DNA from 4 places in the Ferdinandcohnia sp. Marseille-Q9671 genome. Region 4 is predicted to be linked to each of the others. Evidence: riboswitches for the same ligand, from Rfam matches in the RefSeq annotation. Region 4 holds a riboswitch; each other region holds the start of a gene.
The links. A riboswitch is a leader RNA that binds a small molecule or an ion and turns the genes downstream of it on or off. The one in region 4 is predicted to bind thiamine pyrophosphate.
Positions count from the first base shown of each region.

Region 1: it holds a riboswitch for thiamine pyrophosphate, as region 4 does, so the genes downstream of both, tenA (thiaminase II) here and thiT (energy-coupled thiamine transporter ThiT) in region 4, are expected to answer to the same signal.
Region 2: it holds a riboswitch for thiamine pyrophosphate, as region 4 does, so the genes downstream of both, tenA (thiaminase II) here and thiT (energy-coupled thiamine transporter ThiT) in region 4, are expected to answer to the same signal.
Region 3: it holds a riboswitch for thiamine pyrophosphate, as region 4 does, so the genes downstream of both, thiM (hydroxyethylthiazole kinase) here and thiT (energy-coupled thiamine transporter ThiT) in region 4, are expected to answer to the same signal.

Region 1 is NZ_CDRJTA010000001.1:209,214-214,305, reverse strand. Features, by position in the region: gene ACWNMY_RS01130 (alpha/beta fold hydrolase) at 1-13, shown strand, start outside; gene ACWNMY_RS01125 (MBL fold metallo-hydrolase) at 78-1,010, shown strand; gene ACWNMY_RS01120 (hypothetical protein) at 1,172-1,519, shown strand; gene ACWNMY_RS01115 (hypothetical protein) at 1,709-1,885, shown strand; gene ACWNMY_RS01110 (GNAT family N-acetyltransferase) at 1,916-2,743, shown strand; TPP riboswitch at 2,834-2,933, shown strand; gene tenA (thiaminase II) at 3,031-3,714, shown strand; gene ACWNMY_RS01100 (response regulator transcription factor) at 3,983-4,669, shown strand; gene ACWNMY_RS01095 (histidine kinase dimerization/phospho-acceptor domain-containing protein) at 4,644-5,092, shown strand, end outside.
Region 2 is NZ_CDRJTA010000004.1:150,057-155,148, reverse strand. Features, by position in the region: gene ACWNMY_RS16060 (ABC transporter ATP-binding protein) at 1-433, opposite strand, end outside; gene ACWNMY_RS16055 (ECF transporter S component) at 447-1,031, opposite strand; gene tenA (thiaminase II) at 1,028-1,738, opposite strand; TPP riboswitch at 1,833-2,012, opposite strand; gene ACWNMY_RS16045 (YbjQ family protein) at 2,103-2,417, opposite strand; gene ACWNMY_RS16040 (hypothetical protein) at 2,398-2,604, opposite strand; gene ACWNMY_RS16035 (sigmaY antisigma factor component) at 2,604-2,807, opposite strand; gene ACWNMY_RS16030 (YxlC family protein) at 2,804-3,154, opposite strand; gene sigY (RNA polymerase sigma factor SigY) at 3,108-3,671, opposite strand; gene ACWNMY_RS16020 (SPFH domain-containing protein) at 3,842-5,092, opposite strand, start outside.
Region 3 is NZ_CDRJTA010000004.1:588,360-593,451, reverse strand. Features, by position in the region: gene thiD (bifunctional hydroxymethylpyrimidine kinase/phosphomethylpyrimidine kinase) at 1-631, opposite strand, end outside; gene thiE (thiamine phosphate synthase) at 651-1,295, opposite strand; gene thiM (hydroxyethylthiazole kinase) at 1,282-2,106, opposite strand; TPP riboswitch at 2,173-2,283, opposite strand; gene ACWNMY_RS18095 (DinB family protein) at 2,337-2,858, opposite strand; gene ACWNMY_RS18090 (hypothetical protein) at 3,032-3,355, shown strand; gene ACWNMY_RS18085 (gamma-glutamyl-gamma-aminobutyrate hydrolase family protein) at 3,564-4,265, opposite strand; gene ACWNMY_RS18080 (DmpA family aminopeptidase) at 4,287-5,092, opposite strand, start outside.
Region 4 is NZ_CDRJTA010000001.1:2,224,441-2,229,532, forward strand. Features, by position in the region: gene ACWNMY_RS10980 (DHH family phosphoesterase) at 1-684, opposite strand, end outside; gene ACWNMY_RS10985 (YybS family protein) at 712-1,641, opposite strand; TPP riboswitch at 1,875-1,975, shown strand; gene thiT (energy-coupled thiamine transporter ThiT) at 2,048-2,620, shown strand; gene rpsR (30S ribosomal protein S18) at 2,730-2,969, opposite strand; gene ssb (single-stranded DNA-binding protein) at 3,019-3,558, opposite strand; gene rpsF (30S ribosomal protein S6) at 3,613-3,900, opposite strand; gene ychF (redox-regulated ATPase YchF) at 4,239-5,092, opposite strand, start outside.

The DNA.
Region 1 (5,092 bases), 2.0 Mb from region 4:
GATTAGCTTGTGAGGTTTTATATGTAATAACGGATACTTCAATAACGAGGTTCTTTATTAATGGGGGAGAAGAGTTAATGACTGAATTTTATTCTAAGCATTTTATACTTGAAAAAGTTAGTGATGGGATTTTTGCTGCTATTGCAAAGGATGGTGGTGGAGCTGTAGGAAATGCTGGTTTCTTAGATTTAGGAGGGAGAACGCTTGTTTTTGATACGTTTAACTCACAGCAAGCAGCCGAAGACCTAAGGAATATTGCAGAAAACATTACCGATCAACCTGTCTCTTGGGTAATGAATAGTCATTTTCATGGCGACCATATAAGAGGGAATCAAGTTTTTAGGGATTGTAATATAGTATCAAGTCAAACCACATGGAAACAAATGAAGGAAAATCATCCAGAACGAATTGCTGATCAGAAAGCTGACATTGATGGTTTGAAAAAATATATTGAATCCCTTACTAAACAAAATGAAAGTTCCCCCGACATCCAGACAAAGAATGAAATAGATTTTTTAAAGGAGCTAGAAATCTCACTCCCTGACCTAGAATTAGTCTTGCCACAAATCACGTTCACCAACGAACTATCTATTTCCGGCACAAAGCGTACAGCTAGAATCAGTACATTTGGTGGTGGTCATTCAAATTGTGATTCCTTTCTTTATATTCCTGAAGATGAGATTATTTTTATGGCTGACCTTCTTTTTGTCGGTATGCATCCATCGTTCTTCCCGTATTCCAATCCGGCACAATGGGTAAAAATCTTAGATGAAATAAAAAACCTTTCGATTCAAAAGGCTATCCCTGGTCACGGACCAATTGGAAATAAGGAAGATATTATCAAATTAATGAATTACATAACAGAGATAATTGAATTATCCAAGAGTAACATAGAACAAGTTGCAATTCCTGATAAATATAAAGATTGGCAGACTATAAATATCGACGCAGGTGAACTGTTTAATAGGAATTTGAAAGTTTTAAAAGAGTTGCAGAAAAATAACTCTTAGTGTATTCAAATATGCGTTGATCAAAAGGTGAAGTATCCATTTTTGCTTATATGAGTAACGAAGCAGAAACGATTATGATATGATGTCATTTTTTAAAAATGGATATCTTTACTCTTTGTAATTAATATAAAGGACTTACTATATGTACAGGGGGAAGGCAAATGACATTTGTGTTTGGAAGTTTAGTTATGTTAATCATTGCTGTTATCGTTTTCCAAAGATTAGGAATAAAAAACCCATTTTCAAAAGGAATTAGTATGGCAATTGCATTATCAATATTAGCCGTTATTAGTCTCGCACAAAACTATACACAAAGCTTAATTCCTGAAGCCAATGATGGAATTGGTATTTCAAATCATATGGCGTATTGGATTATCGGTGAAGATAGATGGTCCCAAGAAATGTTTAAAGCTATGTTTGAACAATCCGTTTACTTTTCTTTACTTTTGATTGCTGCCTATCCAATTGTTTTAATACTTGAATCAAAGTTTGGTAGGAAAGTTGCATAAATAGTCTTTCGAGAGCCTAGTTGATTATGAAAAAATGTAATTCACAAACAGGTGCGTTGATCCTAGAAGGAACATGCACCTATTTCGTATGTTCTTGTACAATCGAAATAAGTTAATTACCAAATAGATGGGTTTATTTGGTAAACTAAGGGAGATAAATGGAGCCGCAGCAGGAGGGTGATGTAAACAATGAAACATGTAATAGGTTTGTATGTTGTTATGGCCATAATGGTGTTTGTTACGTTAACGAGTGAATTTATTTTTAAAGGAGATTTCTCAGCTATTGCCAGTTGGTTAATCGTTATGTTGTTTCTGTTTGGAACGATATGTTTTGCTAATGCAAGATATTACTTATCCAAGAAGTAAATTACCGTATTAGACAGGTGGTGGTAGCATTTGATCTCAGAATTGAAGAAATCCGAATTTCATAGATGTAGAGACTTGCTAAACGAAAGTGGTCAAATAGAAGCGAAAGCTGTAGGCGAAGGAGTCAATCCTGGTCGTATATTTGTCGACAACCTTGATGCTCCGACTACGGGACTGATTTGGTTAGGGAATAACGATGGTTTTATCTTTATTGGGAATGAAAGGAACGAAGAGTTCAATACCCAATTCAATCATTTTATAGATTCAGTACTTGTACCAGAGGCTAGAAAGGTAGGGTTAACTTGGTTTGAGGGGATTGGTAATCATCACAAATGGGATGAAACGATTCAAAAGATATGTAAAAACCGTAAACTAGGTAGTTGGAATCAGAGGGTTTATACATTGCAAAGGGACGACTTAAAAGAAAGTTTAGTTCCTATTGAACAAGGATATACCATTGTTAAAATTAGTGAAATGCTTTATACCAACAGTGATCATTCAATTAAAAACATTGAATTTTTACATTCCAAAATAACTGAGTTTTGGTCTTCTCCTGAGAGATTTTTTCTTGAAGGCGTTGGGTACTGTGTTGTGTATCAAAATGAAATTGTAAGTGTCTGTTTCTCGGGGTTTGCAGTTGACAATGTTCACTGTATTGATATTGAAACATTGAAAGAGCATCAAGGTAAAAAGTTAGCGCAAAGAGTAGCGTTCGCATTTGTAAGAGATTGCTTGGATCATCATTTCGTTCCGTATTGGGATTGTATGGAATCTAACAAGCCTTCGATTGCGGTCGCAGAGAACATAGGCTTTCGACTTGTATATGGCTATAAAGGATATGAATTTAAGTTTGATTAATGTTTCCGTTAACGGGGGTGTTTAACGCTCAACCGCTTGTCTTTTCATATGGGCTATGGTTAACTAATATCTAGTAACTTAATAATCTAACAATTCGACTAGGGGAGCATGTAGTGCTGAGAGATAGAAATATCGACCCTTTGAACCTGATCTAGGTAACACTAGCGTAGGGAAGTGGAGTTGGTACGTTTCGTGTTTGCGAGTAACGATTACCCAATCCATTTCTAGTAACTAGTGATGGGTTTTTTATTTTTACCCCCCCTATAGTCGAAAAATAGGAAGGGGAAATGATAGTGGGCAATTTGTTTACAGATCGTTTATGGACTCGAGTTGAGCCAATTTGGAATTCGTATTTGGAGCATCCTTTTGTGAAAGGAATAGGAGACGGTACATTAGATAAGGAAAAATTTAAGCATTATATGAAACAGGATTATGTATACTTGATTGAGTATTGTCGCCTTTTTGCGTTAGGAAGTGCAAAGGCTCATGATTTAAAAACGATGGCCACTTTTGCAAATTTATTGCATGGTACTTTGGATATTGAAATGGATCTTCACCGTCAGTATGCGGCGAAATTTGATATTACGAATGAAGAGCTTGAGGCAACTAAGCCTGCAGCAACTACGACTTCATATACGAGTTATATGCTGAACGTAGCCCAGCTTGGTGGTGTTGAGAATGTTGTGGCAGCTGTTCTTGCATGTGCATGGAGTTATAATTTTATTGGAAAAGAGCTCGTAACATGGCAAGGAGCAGCAGATCATGAATTCTACGGTGAGTGGGTGAAAATGTATTCATCCGATGAATTTACAGCATTAGCCGAGGATTGTAAGAATCTAATTAATGAAATCGCAAGTGGAAAACCAGATCGAGATTTAGAAGCTCTTGAGGAAATCGTGGTCAAAACAAGTCTGTTTGAATACATGTTTTGGGATATGGCAGAGAACCTAGAAGAATGGCCAGTTAGATAATCAATTTTATGGGAACACACGCCTTCAATTTGGAGGACTGTGTTCCTTTTTTCTATTATTTACTTTTTTATAACCTTCAGCCCTTCATGTTCAACGTTTTTACTCTTTCAATCGTTATTGCGTGGTAGAATAGTCAAGGCAGCCCAAATCGTAAGAAAATCTTAAGAAATGCATGCAGGGATTGTTAAGATTTGATTGCTATCATTTCCTTATAGTAAATACTAAAGGGAGTGATACAGATGTTACCACCATGTAGGAGTGAACGATTATGAATATTTTAGTATGTGACGATGACAAAGCCATTGTCGATGCAATTGCAATATATTTAGAAAATGAAGGCTACACCGTATATAAAGCTTTCAATGGACTAGAAGCTATTGAAGGACTCAAAAGTCATGAGATTCATCTTATTATTATGGACATTATGATGCCGAAGATGGATGGGATTCGAGCAACGATGGAAATTAGGAAACAACATAATATTCCGTTACTTATGCTTTCTGCTAAATCTGAAGATCATGACAAAATATTAGGGTTGAATTTAGGTGCAGATGACTATATCACCAAGCCTTTTAACCCGTTGGAATTGGTTGCAAGGGTCAAATCTCAGCTGAGAAGATTTACATCATTAGGTGGCCTTGAAACGAATAGCAACGTCTATCAGTCTGGGGGCCTTTTAATTGACGATGAAAGGAAAACGGTCACTGTCGATGGCGAGGAGGTCCATCTTACGCCAGTTCAATATAAAATCGTAAAGCTGTTGACAGCAAACGCAGGTAAAGTATTCACGATTGAAGAGATTTATGAAAAGGTTTGGAATGAACCATCCTTTAACCCTGAAAATACCGTAACCGTTCATATCCGAAAAATCAGAGAGAAAATCGAAATAAATCCGAAAGAACCAAAATATTTGAAGGTGGTGTGGGGAGTTGGATATAAAGTGGAAAAATTATAGCCATTCCATCATGACAAAAATCATTGTTTTTATCATTGCAATCCTGTGTTTTACAGGAATGGTTCAAGCAGTTGCTGAAGTGGAGATTGTAAATGATGGAGAGTTTGGTAGTGTAACCGAGGACCGTTACATAGAAAGTCGGTCATATGTACAAGAAAGTGAAAGGTTGATTCATGACCTCACAAGATTACTAGGAAAGTATAAAAATGAGGAACATATTTTAAGTGGCAAAACCATTAGTCAGGATGAATGGAAAGATGTTGAGGAGAACTTATACTACTCAGAATTTGAATATCATTCTAGACTGTATGATCCAGAGCTAGGAAAAGAGAAGAACTACGAAAACTTTAAAGAAGAATTTGCCGACAGACTTACTGAAACGAAAGAACAGATGATCAAGGAAGATATGAGAGAATATCATAT
Region 2 (5,092 bases), on a different contig from region 4:
CAATGGCTAACCGCTGTTTCATACCACCAGATAACGCTTGGATTTTTGTGTGAACATTCTCAAAGTCTAGACCAACTTGATGTAACAGCTTCTGTATACGCTCATCCATCTGTTCCCGAGGAATTTGGAGATTCTCAAGAACAAAAGCAAGTTCCTCATCTACATAAGGCATACAGAACTGAGAATCTGGATCCTGAAAAACATAGCCCCAGGTAGGGGGAACTTGTAATCCATCCGCTTTCATCGGTACTTCTTGAGAGTTTGGAATAATCCCACTCAACACTTGAAGGAGTGTAGACTTTCCACATCCCGAAGGTCCAAGAAGTAAAACCTTCTCCCCCTCCCTGATAAAACAGGATAGGTCCTTAAACAATAATGACTCATCTCCTGGAAATTTTAATCGAAGGTTCTCGACATAAGTAATAGGTTTCATTCTCTACACCCTTTTATTGTTGATCAAGTGCATCATACTCGCTACTAGCTACTGGGCGCACAAGGTTTGTCACTCCCGTCATTTCTAAGACCTTTACAAGGTAGTATGCGAAGATACCTGCAAACAAAATAGAACCTAAAAATCTAGCTACCAGGAATAATGTTAGATTCCATGCAGCTAAATCCCCAATTTCACCATAAGCAAAATCCATAATGATTGACCCTAAACAGGAGGATAAAGCTGCTAGTACTACCACAGCAATATTAAATCTCTTGTAACGAAAAGCCATAAATACCATTTCAGCAAACAATCCCTGAACAACACCATAGATAAGAACTGTTAGGCCCCAAGGTGACCCTAAAATAAACTCTCCTGAAGCAGCAGCAATCTCAGCCAAAAGTGCAACTCCTGGTTTACGAATGACTAAATACGCAACTGTCGCTGCAATAAACCACATCCCATACAAAAATTGATCAGCATGTAGCCCTAGTGGTTTTACAAGGTAGTACAAGGAACCCCATAGGATATAAATAACTCCAAAAGCGATCGCAATTACAATGGTTACCAGAATATCGGATAGTTTTAGCCCTTGTCTCATAAGTGTTTCTCCAACCCTTGAACACTTGAAATATGTAATTTCGTTTCTACTGGCCAACATTCTAAACGGTAAGCCATTTCCCAGAAAGAATATTCGTATTGACTACTAATCAGAAAATGTTCTTTCATTCTTTCACGGTCTTCCTCCGTTACTTTTTCAGCTATCTCATTTAATCTATGAATTTGTTCTTCTACAAGGTCTTTAAACCAATCGCCCCCATATGCAGCAATCCATTCTTGATAGATAGGTTCGTCTGGTTTGCACTCTTGTAGTCTCTCGCCAATTTCATAATATAGCCAATAACAAGGTAAAATGGCTGCGATAACATCTCCTAAATGCCCATTGTATGCTGCTCTGTACATATGTGACGTGTAAGCATACGCTGTAGGTGCAGGCTTAAAGTTTCGCTTCTCTTCCTCAGTGATACCTAGTCTCTCTGAAAAGCTTCTATGAAGAGCAAGTTCTGCCTCATAGGTTCCTTGTGCATGAATCGCAAGTCGATTCGTCGTATGTAAATCCCCTGCTTTTGCTGCACCTATTGCTTGAACTTTTGCAAAATGAGTTAGATAATAAGCATCCTGCATGACATAATAGCGAAACGATTCAATTGATAATGAGCCATCTCCAATTCCCTTTACAAACGGATGTTCAAAGCTTGCCTCCCAAATTGGATTTGCCTCTTTGCGAATTCTTTCTGAAAATAACATTACCTTACCTCCCGTTTTTTTTTGACAAAGAAAAACCACCTTCTCGCCCGCAGCGTAAAGAAGGTGGTTTTGGGAAATTATCATACTAAAAAAAGAGACCCATTATCCACTTCCCTACGCTGGTGTCAACCAGATCAGGTTCTAAGAGTCTCAAGGTCATGACTAATCAATCCTCGATCTCAGCCTTTGGATAAATGTCATTTTAACTATGTTCATTAAGATAAGAACAGTTGCAGACATTTACCTTTTTTTAAAGGCACCCCTAGCGGAAAAAACATACTTATTGAATTTTCTTAATTGTAATCATAACATGATAGTTTACATTTTCAAGCTTTTTATTTAAATCTACATTTTAAAAAGGTGGTTATTCTACATACACAGCCGTACCATACGCAATAATTTCTGACGCATTTTGCATGACCGCTGAGGTTTGTAGTCGCATCCCAATAACTGCATTTGCACCTTTTGCCTTAGCATCCTCAACCATACGGCCAATAGCCTTTTGACGAGCTTCCTCTAGCATTTCAGTGTAATCTGAAATCTCTCCCCCAACAATCGTTTTCAGTCCTGCCATAATGTCTCTACCTATATGCTTGGACTGAACCGTACCTCCTCTTACAAATCCTTTTAGTTCTTTCACTTCTTTTCCAGGTACAAAATCAGTAGTCACGATAATCATTTTGGTCATCCTCCTCTTTTTCTCGTTTTCTGTCCCAAACTAATAATGCAAATAATAGAACAATGGCAACCATGTAAAAAGAATAAAACGTAATAGCCCGCTTAATATCAATGAACAAATACACTAGTCCAATAATTTGTCCTACTACAGCTATGGTCAATACAATATATTTCGCTATGCTCCTCATTAATTCCTACCTGCTTTACGTCGATAAATTTTTCTTGCGAAAATCAGATAAAAAACAATTGGCATTGGTGTTTGAATTAAGCCCCAAATCCCCCAAAACCAGTAGTTATGCCCGCGCCTTCTTGCATCTAAAAACAACCAAAAGCTCTGAATAAGTAAAATTAAAACAATGACAATCCAGAATTTGATATCATACTCTTTCATGTTCGTACCACCTGGTTTCGGTAGCGAATGTAACTATAGATAGGCAGGCTTATTGTTGCGATTCCCTGGATAATCACAAATACAACAGGAATCTGGAAAAACGATGTAATAAGAACCGTTATCATAAATAGTGCGATTAAAATAAAGATTGTCAAATCCCGTCTAAACTTTTTCCTCTGTCTTTGCTGTTCAACCACAACCATTTGTTCAAAATCTCGCAAATCAGGAGTGAAAACCGAATAATTGTTATCAATTTTAGTGAAAGCCTCATTTATTTCTTTAATGGTATCTGTATCTTCTTCATGTAGTTGTTTGTCTTTTAGTAGAATGAGCTTGTTTTTCTTCATTTGGTCTCAACTCCTTTCTTACTGTTTGTATCCCATTATAAATTCTAGATTTAACAGTACCAAGAGCAATTTGTAACATATCTGCTATTTCTTCATACGAGTATCCGTAATAATGCTTCAATACGATTGGAATTCGAATTTCATCCGAAAGCCTTCCAAGCGCTGCAAGAACATCATTCCAGTCCTCCGATTGGTTTTCAAACTGCCACTTCATTTTACGTAATGCCTGCTCCTGGTCCTGGTAATTTTTTTCCCGTTTCTTTTTACGAAGTTGGTCAATATATAGATTGGTAGCTATCGTAATGAGCCAAGAGGAGAATTTCGCTTTGCCATTATACATTTTGATTTTTTCCATACTTTTCATCATCGCCTCTTGTGCAAGATCTTCTGCTATATCAGGCTTCATCGTAACCTTTATTAAATATTTTACTAAAAAAGGATAATGCTCCTTAAAAAGCATGGCAAATGCTAGCGAGTCACCACGCTTAGCACTGCGAATCAGTTCCTTTTCATCCATGGAATGAATTCTCCCCCAAGAAAATTTGGTTATCTCTTTGGTGTTTCGATAATAATACGATTGAGCTAGGTAAAAAGTTCAATTTATTTTTATTTTATGTGTCAGTTATGTATATTTTACCCGATTAATTGAAAAAGAAGCCCCTAGAGGCTCCTATTTCAACTTTGTAATTATTCGTTACTTTTAGAATCGGATTTTTTAGATTGCACTAATTCTTCAGTTAGTTGATCAATACTATTTTTGACATTGCCTTTTCCAGATAGATTTTCAATGATTTCTTTTACATCTATACCAGATGAAGCTTTTAATGATTCCTGTAAAGTGGACATTAGGTTTGTAGCATAACCAGTCACTTTATTGGCACCGCTGTTTTCTCCATTGCTACCAGTGTCGACAACCGTAATTTTATCAATATTTGATAATGGTGCAGCCACTTCTTTCGCATATTGAGGAAGCATTTTAATAACCATATCGAGGATCGCAGCTCTTCCATACTGCTCGAAGGCTTCTGCAATTTTTTGTTTTGCCTCTGCTTCAGCAAGACCTTTCAAGCGGATAATGTCAGCTTCAGATTCCCCTTGTGCACGTTGCGCTTCGGCTTTTGCAAGACCATCGATACGGATTTTTTCTGCTTCCGCTTTCGCCATTGCTTCAATTCGGTATTTATTCGCATCGGCTTCAGCCAATTGCTTCGCTTTCTCCGCTTCTGCTGCTTGAACAACTGAATAGCGATCAGCATCTGCTTTCTTTTTAACCTCTGAATCATATTGCTTTTCACGACGAAGTATCTCTTTCTCCTCAAGCTCAATTTGCTTCTGTCTTTCAATAATCTGAATTTGCATTTGCTGTTCTGTAACCTCTTGTTTCGCTCTTGCTTCTTCAAGATGGTAGGCTTGGTCAGCACGCGCTTTCGCAATGTCTTGCTCTCTGCGATATTCTGCCATTTTTAATTGATTAATTTTTGCTGCTTCTGCCACTTCTGTTGCGCGCTCTAACTCAGATTTTTGCGCTTCTTTGTCTGCCTCAGCACGTTTAATACGTGTTTCCTTATCTGCCTCTGCAGTTGCAATATCAGCATCACGTTTTACCTGTGCAATTCTAGGTTTCCCTAATGAATCAAGATATCCATTTTTATCACGAACATCCTTGATGGTAAATGACACAATGATAAGACCCATTTTCGCTAAATCCTGAGAAGCAACGCGTTGTACCTCTTGTGAAAACTTTTCACGATTTTTATAGATTTCTTCGACAGTCATCGAACCAAGGATGGAACGAAGATGACCTTCTAATACTTCTCTTGCTTCGTTTTCACGATCTTCTTTACGTTTTCCTAAAAATTGTTCAGCTGCTGTAGCGATTTCCGAGATAGAACCACCAATTTTGATAATAGCTGTACCATCTGCCATAACTGGTACACC
Region 3 (5,092 bases), on a different contig from region 4:
GCGTACAACCTGTGCCATGAGTATTAGGATTGTTAATTCGTGCTCCTGGGAACCACGTATATTCCCCTTTAGTATATAACAGATCATCCGCTGTTTCTTGAAGATGACCCCCTTTTATTAAAATAGCACCTTTGTACGTTTCTGCCAATTTGACTGCTGCCTTTTGCATATCTTCCTTTGTAAGAATCTCAAATCCACAAAGTGCTTCAGCTTCATGAAGATTTGGTGTAATGATTGTGGCTAATGGAAATAAACTTGTTATTAGTGCATCCATTGCTGATTCACTTAACAACCTGCTTCCACTTGTCGAAATCATAACTGGATCTACTACTATATTCATAGGTTTATATTCTTCTAGCTTTTCCACAATCTTGTGTATAATTTTAGGAGAAGAAACCATTCCAATTTTCACACTATCAGGAAAGATATCTGTCATAATGCTATCAAGCTGCTGGCCTACAAATTCGGGTGTAGAGTCAACAACACCGAATACTCCCGTTGTGTTTTGTGCAGTTAGAGCTGTAATTGCACTCATTGCGTACATTTTATGTGCGGTGATTGTTTTGATGTCGGCTTGAATACCTGCTCCTCCACTACAATCAGAGCCAGCAATTGTAAGTACCTTTTTCATAAAATACTACTCCCCACTCTTATTTTTGGTTGACCATTTTTGTTGCAAGAGTTCGTAATTCTTGGGTTGCTTCAACAATATTTGTCTTTGCAAAAATGGCAGACACAACCGCAACCCCATCAACTCCACTTCCCATTAACTCCAAAATATTGGATTCATTTATTCCGCCAATTGCAACAATTGGAATTGATACGCTTCTACATATTTCTTGTACCGTTTCAAACGTCATCGGTTTTGCGTCTTGCTTAGTGCTTGTTGGAAATACTGACCCAATTCCCAAATAATCTGCACCAGCCTTCTCAGCAGCAATAGCTTGTTCCACGTTCTGTGCAGACACACCAAGAATTTTTCCAGGCCCAATCATGTCTCTCACCTTTTCAACTGGCAAGTCCTCTTGTCCAACATGAACTCCATCGGCTTCGCATGCAAGTGCAATCTCGACATTGTCATTAATAACAAAAGGAACCTTATAGGAGTCTGTAAGTTCTTTTATTTGCTTTGCTTCCTGTAAAAATATGTTGAAATCCAGACTTTTTTCCCTAAGTTGGACAAATGTCACTCCACCTTTTAGGGCTTCTTCCACCTGTTCAACTAGTGTTTGTTTTCCTGTCCATGCACGGTCTGTTACCGCATATAAAAGCATCGTTTCTTTACTTACTTTCAATGTTCATTCCACCTTCTAATGTTGGATAATCTAGCATGCTCATGTAATCAATCAAATAGGTTCGGAACGATGAGGTTCCTCCATTGGTCTCTTCCACATTCTTATAGGCCTGCTCACCGCAATATCCAAAAGCACTCACTGCAAGTACGGTACTATGTAAAATTTCACTAGGATTAGCCCCACAATATGCACCAATCACAGATGTGAGCATGCAACCAGAACCTGTAATTTTAGCCATCATGGGGTGACCATTTCTGATAATAAAAGCTTCTTCTGCATTTGCAACAATATCAATCGCACCAGTTATTGCAACAACCGCTCCAGTTTGCTTACTTACTTGTTTTGCAAATTGAATGTCGCCCTCTAGATTGTTTTCGGTGATTACATCCTCTTCAGCAGCGTCTACGCCTTTGGTATTCCCGCTACCCTGATGGACTGTTTTTATTTCAGACATATTCCCTCTAATCACAGAGAATTGAACCTCGTGTAATAAGCGGTAAGCAGTATTCGTCCGCAATGTTGAGGCACCTGCACCTACTGGATCCAAAATAACAGGACGTCCTAGTTTGTTTGCAGCTTTTCCTGCTAGAATCATAGATTCTATTGTTCGTTCATTTAACGTTCCAATATTAATGACTAAGCTGTTACAAATGCTTGTAATGTCTTCTACTTCCTTTGGATCGTCCGCCATAATTGGAGATCCCCCACAAGCCAACACCATATTTGCCACATCATTTACAGTTACATAGTTTGTAATATTATGTACAAGTGGGCAATTTTCTCTCACATTTACTAGGATTTGTTCAAACATTTCGATTCCTCCTGAATGATGAATACAAAAAAGCGGTATACCTAAAAAAGATATACCGCATGAATATACATACTTACTTACATTCCCTACGTTGGCATTATCCAAATCAGGTTAAAGGGTTAAAGCTACGTTTCGCTTACTCTCAGCCTGCATGTGCAAGCTCCCCTAACTTTATTCACTTTTAATGTAGTATAACATATTTCGCAATCATCCTGTTAGAAATAGCCTTGTTACTTTTTAAGAATTCCTAAGTATTCGGTCCATGGACCAACATCATCTCGATATCTTTCCGCCATCACCCGTACAATTTGCGAAATATGTGTTAAATCATGTACGACCCATGTTGATAACAATTCCCTTACCTTTACAATTCCAAAGGCTGGATGATACCCTGTCACCTCAAGGAATTCTTGAGTGTGAACAAGTTGCTTCAATTTAAGGATATTCTGTTTTCGAATCACTTTAAATTCAAGTAACTTTTCTTCAATTGAACGATTTTCTTTTTTCAAATGTGAGAAACGATCGAATGCAGGAAATGGCTTACCTTCACCTTCAGTTAGGATGAACTCTAATCGTGGTATCCAATTGTTCTTTTCACCCTCAATAAAATGCTCTATCACGTCTGAGGCATTCCACGTGCCTTCCCCTTCGTTACAAGTGAGCCACCCTGCTGATATTCCTGATAAAAAATGCTCCAAAGTTTGTGGTGTACGTTCCAACACTTCTATGGCCTCATATAGATTGAAATTCACAGACATCTCCTCCCGTTGATTTATATGTTTCTCTTATTTTGTAACATCTATTAAAAAATATATCCATACTCTTTTTACTAAAGTTTGTGACGTGATTAGTTGTCCTAATCTTTTCAGTTATGCATATAGATAAATTAAAGGAATTTGTGCTCAGGAAAAGGAGTTTGGTAACATTGAATAAATTCATGGTAGCCATTGGCATTCTTTCAATTATATTTGTGGTCGGTATTATGGAGGCAGACGATGTATACAGGTATAAGGATGAGATTGTTGTTTCTGATATGACCCCAAATGAAGAAGTTTCTGCCAATCCAGATGCTGAAAACGCGGTGGAAGAGTTAATTCCAACCTATGAAATGGAATTAGTAGATACGGAAGTAATTAATGGAAACAAAGTAGAAATCTATCGTGAATATGAAATCTATCGTAATGATGCAAACGAAGTGGTTAAAAAAGTACCTACCGACAATTACGAGTATTTGGAGTATTGGAGATAATGGAGCAAGACCCTGCTAACAGGGTCTTGCTCCATTTTCTTTGGGCTAATTTATATTTTTGTCATGACTTCTGGATAAATCTTGAACAAGTCCTAGTTTAAACTCCATTTATATCAAGACTTTTGGACATATACGGAAATACTCAGATGTTAAACTCCATATTACTTTTGACCATTGGATAAACCTCGATAACATCATACATTATCCTTTAACAACTCTCTACAAACCTAGTAAAAATACGCTTAGCCACTTCATTTCCGTTGACCGCCAGACACTCTGGATGCCATTGGACCCCTAACACAAAGGAATGTTCCTTACTCTCGATTGCCTCGATAATACCGTCGGAGGCAACACCTGACACTTCAAGTGGAAAAGGTACATGTCGGACTGCCTGATGATGGTACGTATTAACCCTAAATTTTGTCTCTCCCGAAATTGTGGCTAGTAGACTATTTTCTTTTACTTCTACATAATGGGCTAGATGATCCCTTGTAGCTTTTTGAGAATGCTGGAGCAATTGGCTGTCATGCTGTGTGTAAATATCCTGGTACATATCCCCGCCTAGTGCAATATTCAATATTTGAATTCCCCGACATATTGCAAGGATTGGCAAATCCTTTGTAAGCGTTTCTTGAATAATCGATAGTTCAAAACTATCTCTACCTGGGGAGATCGTTCCAAGCTTCGGATGAGGCTCCTCACCAAATAAGGTTGGGTCAATATCCCCTCCCCCTGTTACAAGGAGTCCATCAAGTTTTTCAACAATTTGAGCAACATCCTCATCAATCCCAATCGGTAAAATGACTGGAATTCCTCCAGCTTTAAGGATGGCTTGAATGTAATCATTGGACAGCGTATGTTTAAAATCTAGTTCAACATGTGAGGTAATGCCAATAATCGGTTTCGTCATGTTGTATTAACCTCCACAACGTCAATTTGGTAAGATAACTTTCATATAATCAGCTAGTGAAAATAATGTGCTTCCGTTACGGGTTATTGTTGTGTTTGCATGTAGCATTGATTGTAGAATTGCTTCCTCGGTTGCATCAGCCACAGCTAGAAAAGCATGGTCCATATCCTCTTCGTGAATGACTTTTAGAGAAAGCAATTCTCCTTTGTTTTCATGGCTAATTGTTGTTGCCGTTGAAAAGCCAATGAAAACATCCCCACTTCCATTTCCAATAAACGAACCTGTTCTGCTAAGTCCAACTGAAGCTCGTTTAATGATCCGTTTTAATTGACGAGAGGTGACCGGCAAATCGGTACCTACTAGTACCATAATTGAACCTTTGTCACCGTCTTGTTCCCTTACACCTAATTTCTCTTTAAGCATGGGTCCCACAAGATTTCCATTCAATCGAAACTGTTCCATTTCGCCAAAATTTGAGAGTACTAGTACCCCAAGAGTATAGGTACCATGTGGATAAGTAAGGACTCTTGAAGAAGAACCAATGCCACCTTTTAAACCAAAGCATTTCATCCCTGTCCCCGCACCTACACTGCCCTCCTCAAATGAAATATCTGCAGCCTCTAATGCCTCTCGAACATGTTCTTTTGTAATGGATCGTTTACGGATATTGTTTACATACATATCATTGCATTCACCAACAACTGCATTAACAGTCCCCGTGCTATCCCCGATTTCCTCGTTATGTTCAAGCATGTAATCAATTAGATGGCTAGCACACTCTCCTACACATAACGTATTGGTGAGCAGAATCGGTGTTTCAATTGTCC
Region 4 (5,092 bases):
GATGAATCTTTCAGACGAGGATCGCTTTAAAAACACCCCATGCTTGTTTGCCCAGTCATTTAGAAGGGACGTAACATGGCTATTTAAAGAGCTCTTTCGTTGATCATCCATCCCTTGAGTGACTTCATCATAGTTATCTAAAAAGATAAAACCTAATACAGTCCGCTCTGCCTCATATAACTGTGAAATTTCAATTTGTTCGGTTACATCAAAGAAATATAGCAGTCGCTCTTCTCTTTTAATAATGACCTTGAATTTCTGCTCATTTAACGTTATTGTCTCACTCTCAATCTCTTGTTGAATTAATGGAACAATCAGTTCCTCCACTTCATACAGAGACCTCCCTACTAGCGTATCGGCATCGAGGCAATTTGATAAATAAGAATTTGCCCATTCAACCTGAAACTCGTCATTATACAGTAATATACCAATTGGCATTTCCATCAATGCCTCTTCGCCGACCTTTTTTAACCGATAAGATAGGGTTGAAATGTAATGCTCCATTTCCTTTTTTAACAGGGCATTCGCTTTGTACAAATAATAAACAATCAATCCAAGGAGCAGAAAACTTGCTAACCCAATTATCCAATGAAAATAAAAAAGAATGGCACTAAACACACTTGTAATGACAAGCAATGCATATATAGGGTAGCTAAATAACTTCCTTTTGTAAAAGTCTGGCATGTAATTTTCAGCTCCTAAAGCTTTGTTTTACTTCTTTTCATTTATTCGGTCTCGTAATTGAAATCCTAAGTCAATTATACCTAAGATTCGAATTATATAAAGAAGAAATGGTGTTAGGATTGTAAGTACAATTGGTACTGCCTTGGAAATTCTTTTTTTGTAGCAATATTGATAAATGAAGGATAAGCCTTGGATAACCATTAGTAATTGTAAGATAAAAAAGAAATTTAAAAACGCTGTATACCCAAAGGTTCCCTTTTCCATTTCAAAAAAACTAAAGAGTAATACAACCAAGTATATCCATAAGATACTCTTTGGAAAGGAAATGTCACGAAATGGAGGGAATGGATTCATTTGAACTTGTAAACGACCAAGTATTGGCCTAATAGCTAACACTGTTACGAAAGCCAGAAGCATTGCAATAAATGCAAAGAAACTTGGAATTAGATACTGCAAAATGTCAACTGACTCTTCTAGTTCTGTTATCATATCTGTGTTTACTTGATTACCTGTTGCCCCCATTATACTCTCCGTCATTTGAATTGATTCCTTTGAGGCCTCTTTTACTACCTCCACTACATCCACTTGTAGAATCAAGGTGACTGTTACATACAAAAGTACAATTGAAAATAGATAGGACAAACATGCACCTAAAAATAATTCAACTCCACTTTTTCCCCTGTTGATTAGTTCACCTAAAACGACTCCGGTAATTCCAAATACTAACGTATGTACGATCCCCAACACCGATCCCAGTAACCCTGATAACACAAAGGCAATGAACAGAAAGAGCATTGCCTGCTTCATCTTATACTTTACGATAAACAGGATAAAAGGAATTGGCAAGAGGAACGAAACGAACGCACCTATGAGAGGGATATATAGAGTGAGTAGCAATAATACCCCATAGATAGCTAAAAGCATGGCGCCTTCTGTTAATGTTCTTGTGTTCTTCACCTTTTCACCTCATCTAATAAAAAAACGTACTACTCAAAACAGGAGCCCATTTTTCATCACCTTCTATTTTATAGACTTACTGTAAAGTCTTCAACTATTGTGGGTTGGTTTGAAAAACGTTTACCCTATGAAGGATAAACATTTTCATTGCTCAGCCTATCCTATAAATTGGTAGATAAAACTTTTTGTTTTACTTTTCCCTAATATCTATTATGATAGTAGTAATAATTAAACGTTACCACAAGGGGAGCAATTTGCTGAGAGTGAACGATATCGTTCTGACCCTTTGAACCTGTTAGTTAATTCTAGCGAAGGAATGTGGATGATATGAGAACTCATACTTATTTAAAGTTGTTCTCCTTTGGGGTGCGTTTTGTTCATTACACACTTCATTGGGGGTTTTTTTATGAGAAATACTAGATTACAGGCAATGATTGAAGCTGCAATCTTTGCTGCTTTGGCTCTTGCATTAGACATTTTTGTGCCGTCACTTAAATTTGGTCCATCCATCTCTATATCATTCGCAATGATACCTGTGTTTATTATCGCACTCAGATGGGGTTTTAAGATTGGGTTCCTTTCGGGATTTTTATGGGGACTTTTACAGGTAATTTTTGATCCATGGATTATCCATCCAATTCAAGGTGCTATTGATTATTTCTTAGCTTTTTCGTTTATTGGATTTGCAGGATTATTTAGAAATAGTGTTCAACAAAGCTTACAGAATGGGACTCGAGCAAAATCTCTTATTTTGATTTTCTTGGCTATCTTTGTTGGATCACTTGCTCGTTACTTTTGGCATTTCGTATCAGGATTTGTTTTCTTTGCAGAGCAATTGAAAGGATTCGAGGCTATTTGGTTCTCACTTACTGCCAATGCGATTACAATGTTAGGTGCCTTTGTATTCTGTTCAGTAGTTATGACATTATTAATTTTCGCATCTCCTCGGTTCTTTGTAGTAAAACAAACTTCATACTAAACTACATAGCTCCTGATAGACTTCAGGGGCTTAATTTTTTGTATATACATATATGATTACATAAAAAAAGCAATGACCGTTTATTACGGTCATCGCTTTTTTTTAACTATTATTCACCAGATACATATGGTAATAAAGCCATTTGACGAGCACGCTTGATAGCAACTGTTAACTTACGTTGGTATTTCGCACTTGTACCTGTTACACGACGAGGTAAAATTTTACCACGCTCAGAAACGAACTTTTTAAGCAAATCTACATCTTTGAAATCGATTTTTGAGATTCCGTTTGCTGTGAAATAACAAACCTTACGACGTTTTGCACGTCCACCTCTACGTCCACCTGCCATTTAGTTCTCCTCCTTCCGCTTAGGAATTTATCCGAAGAAACTTACAAGTTTAGAACGGAAGATCATCATCTGAAATATCGATAGGTTGTCCATCGTTTGCAAATGGATCTTGATCCACTCTTGTAGGTCCTTGATTGTTTTTATTTGGGTTCTGATTCTGCCCAAATGGAGCATAGCCACCTTGGCCTTGATTGCCACCTTGGTTTCCACCATAGCCACCGCCATAGCTGCCACCAGGGTTACCACCACTGCGTTGTTGGTCATTTGCATTTCTTGGTTCAAGGAATTGAACACTTTCTGCTACAACCTCCGTAACATATACGCGTTTGCCATCCTGACCTTCATAATTCCTAGTTTGGATACGACCATCAACGCCAGCTAAACTTCCCTTTTTTAAGAAATTCGCGACATTTTCAGCTGGTCGGCGCCAAATTACACAATTAATGAAGTCAGCTTCACGATCACCTTGCTGATTCGTAAATGCTCGATTAACTGCAAGTGTGAAGGTTGCAACAGCAACTCCACTTGGGGTATATCGTAATTCCGGATCCTTTGTTAGTCTCCCTACGAGAACTACGCGATTCATCATCAGAACCACTCCTTTACAGGATATTCAAACAGAGTCTATACTCTTAATAATTTATTAGTCTTCTTCTCTAACAACGATATGACGGATAATGTCTTCGTTGATTTTAGCTAAACGATCGAATTCGTTAACAGCTTCAGCGTTTGACATTACATTAAGTAGCATGTAATAACCATCACGGAAATCATTGATTTCATATGCAAGACGGCGTTTACCCCACTCTTTTACGTTTGTAATCTCCGCACCATTGTCTGTTAAAACGCCATTAAAACGTTCAACTAAAGCCTTTTTCGCTTCATCATCAATGTTTGGACGGATGATATACATAACTTCGTATTTTCTCATCACGTTCACCTCCTTTTGGACTAACGGCCCTTTTACTAAAAAGGGCAAGGAGCAATTTTTACAATTACTCACAGAAAAACATTATAGCACATTAAAAAACTGTAGGCAAGAAATGTTTTAAACTACAGATTTAAAGCTCATTTGTTCAAGAATACAGAAAAGAGTGAGAGCAAGCAACCTTGCTCAAGCCTTTTCTGTATTCTTGTCACCTTTCAGCCATAGCTGAAAGGCGTATGAAACCAAGGTTTCATACGAATGAGCTTAAAATCAACCAATTAACAACTTAATTAAAACAGCCACAAAACAAAGCTTGTCCTGTGGCTTGCCTCTTACATGTATTATACATTAAATCTAAAGTGAATGACATCTCCGTCTTGTACAATATATTCTTTCCCTTCAAGACGAACCTTTCCTGCCTCACGAGCTGCAGTCATGGATCCACCTGCAAGAAGATCTTCATACGAAACTGTTTCAGCTCGGATAAAGCCTCTCTCAAAGTCTGAGTGAATGATTCCCGCACATTGGGGTGCCTTCATTCCCTTTCTAAATGTCCATGCTCTTACCTCTTGTACACCCGCAGTAAAATACGTAGCAAGGCCTAAAAGGTGATAAGCAGCACGAATCAATTGATCTAGACCAGACTCCTCAATTCCAAGCTCTTCAAGGAACATCTCTTTTTCTTCCCCTTCAAGCTCAACAATCTCAGATTCAATTTTTGCACAAACGACGATAACTTCTGCATTATCTTTTTTGGCAAATTCACGAACTAATTGAACATACTCATTTGATGAAGGATCTGCTACATCATCTTCTCCCACATTAGAAACATAAAGAACTGGTTTACTTGTTAACAAGTGCATTCCCTTAACATACTTCATCTGCTCTTCTGTAAATTCTAATGTACGTGCGGGTTGTTCATTCTCAAATGCATCTTTTAATTTCACAAGCACCTCGTGCTCTGCCACTGCATCCTTATCTTTTTGCTTTGCAAGCTTCCCAACACGATCAATTCGCTTATCTACTGATTCTAAGTCAGCTAAAATCAACTCTAAATTAATCGTTTCAATATCAGCAATTGGATCTACCTTACCTGCTACGTGTGTGATGTTATCATCCGCAAAGCAGCGAACAACATGACAAATTGCATCCACTTGACGAATATGAGATAAAAATTTATTACCCAACCCTTCAC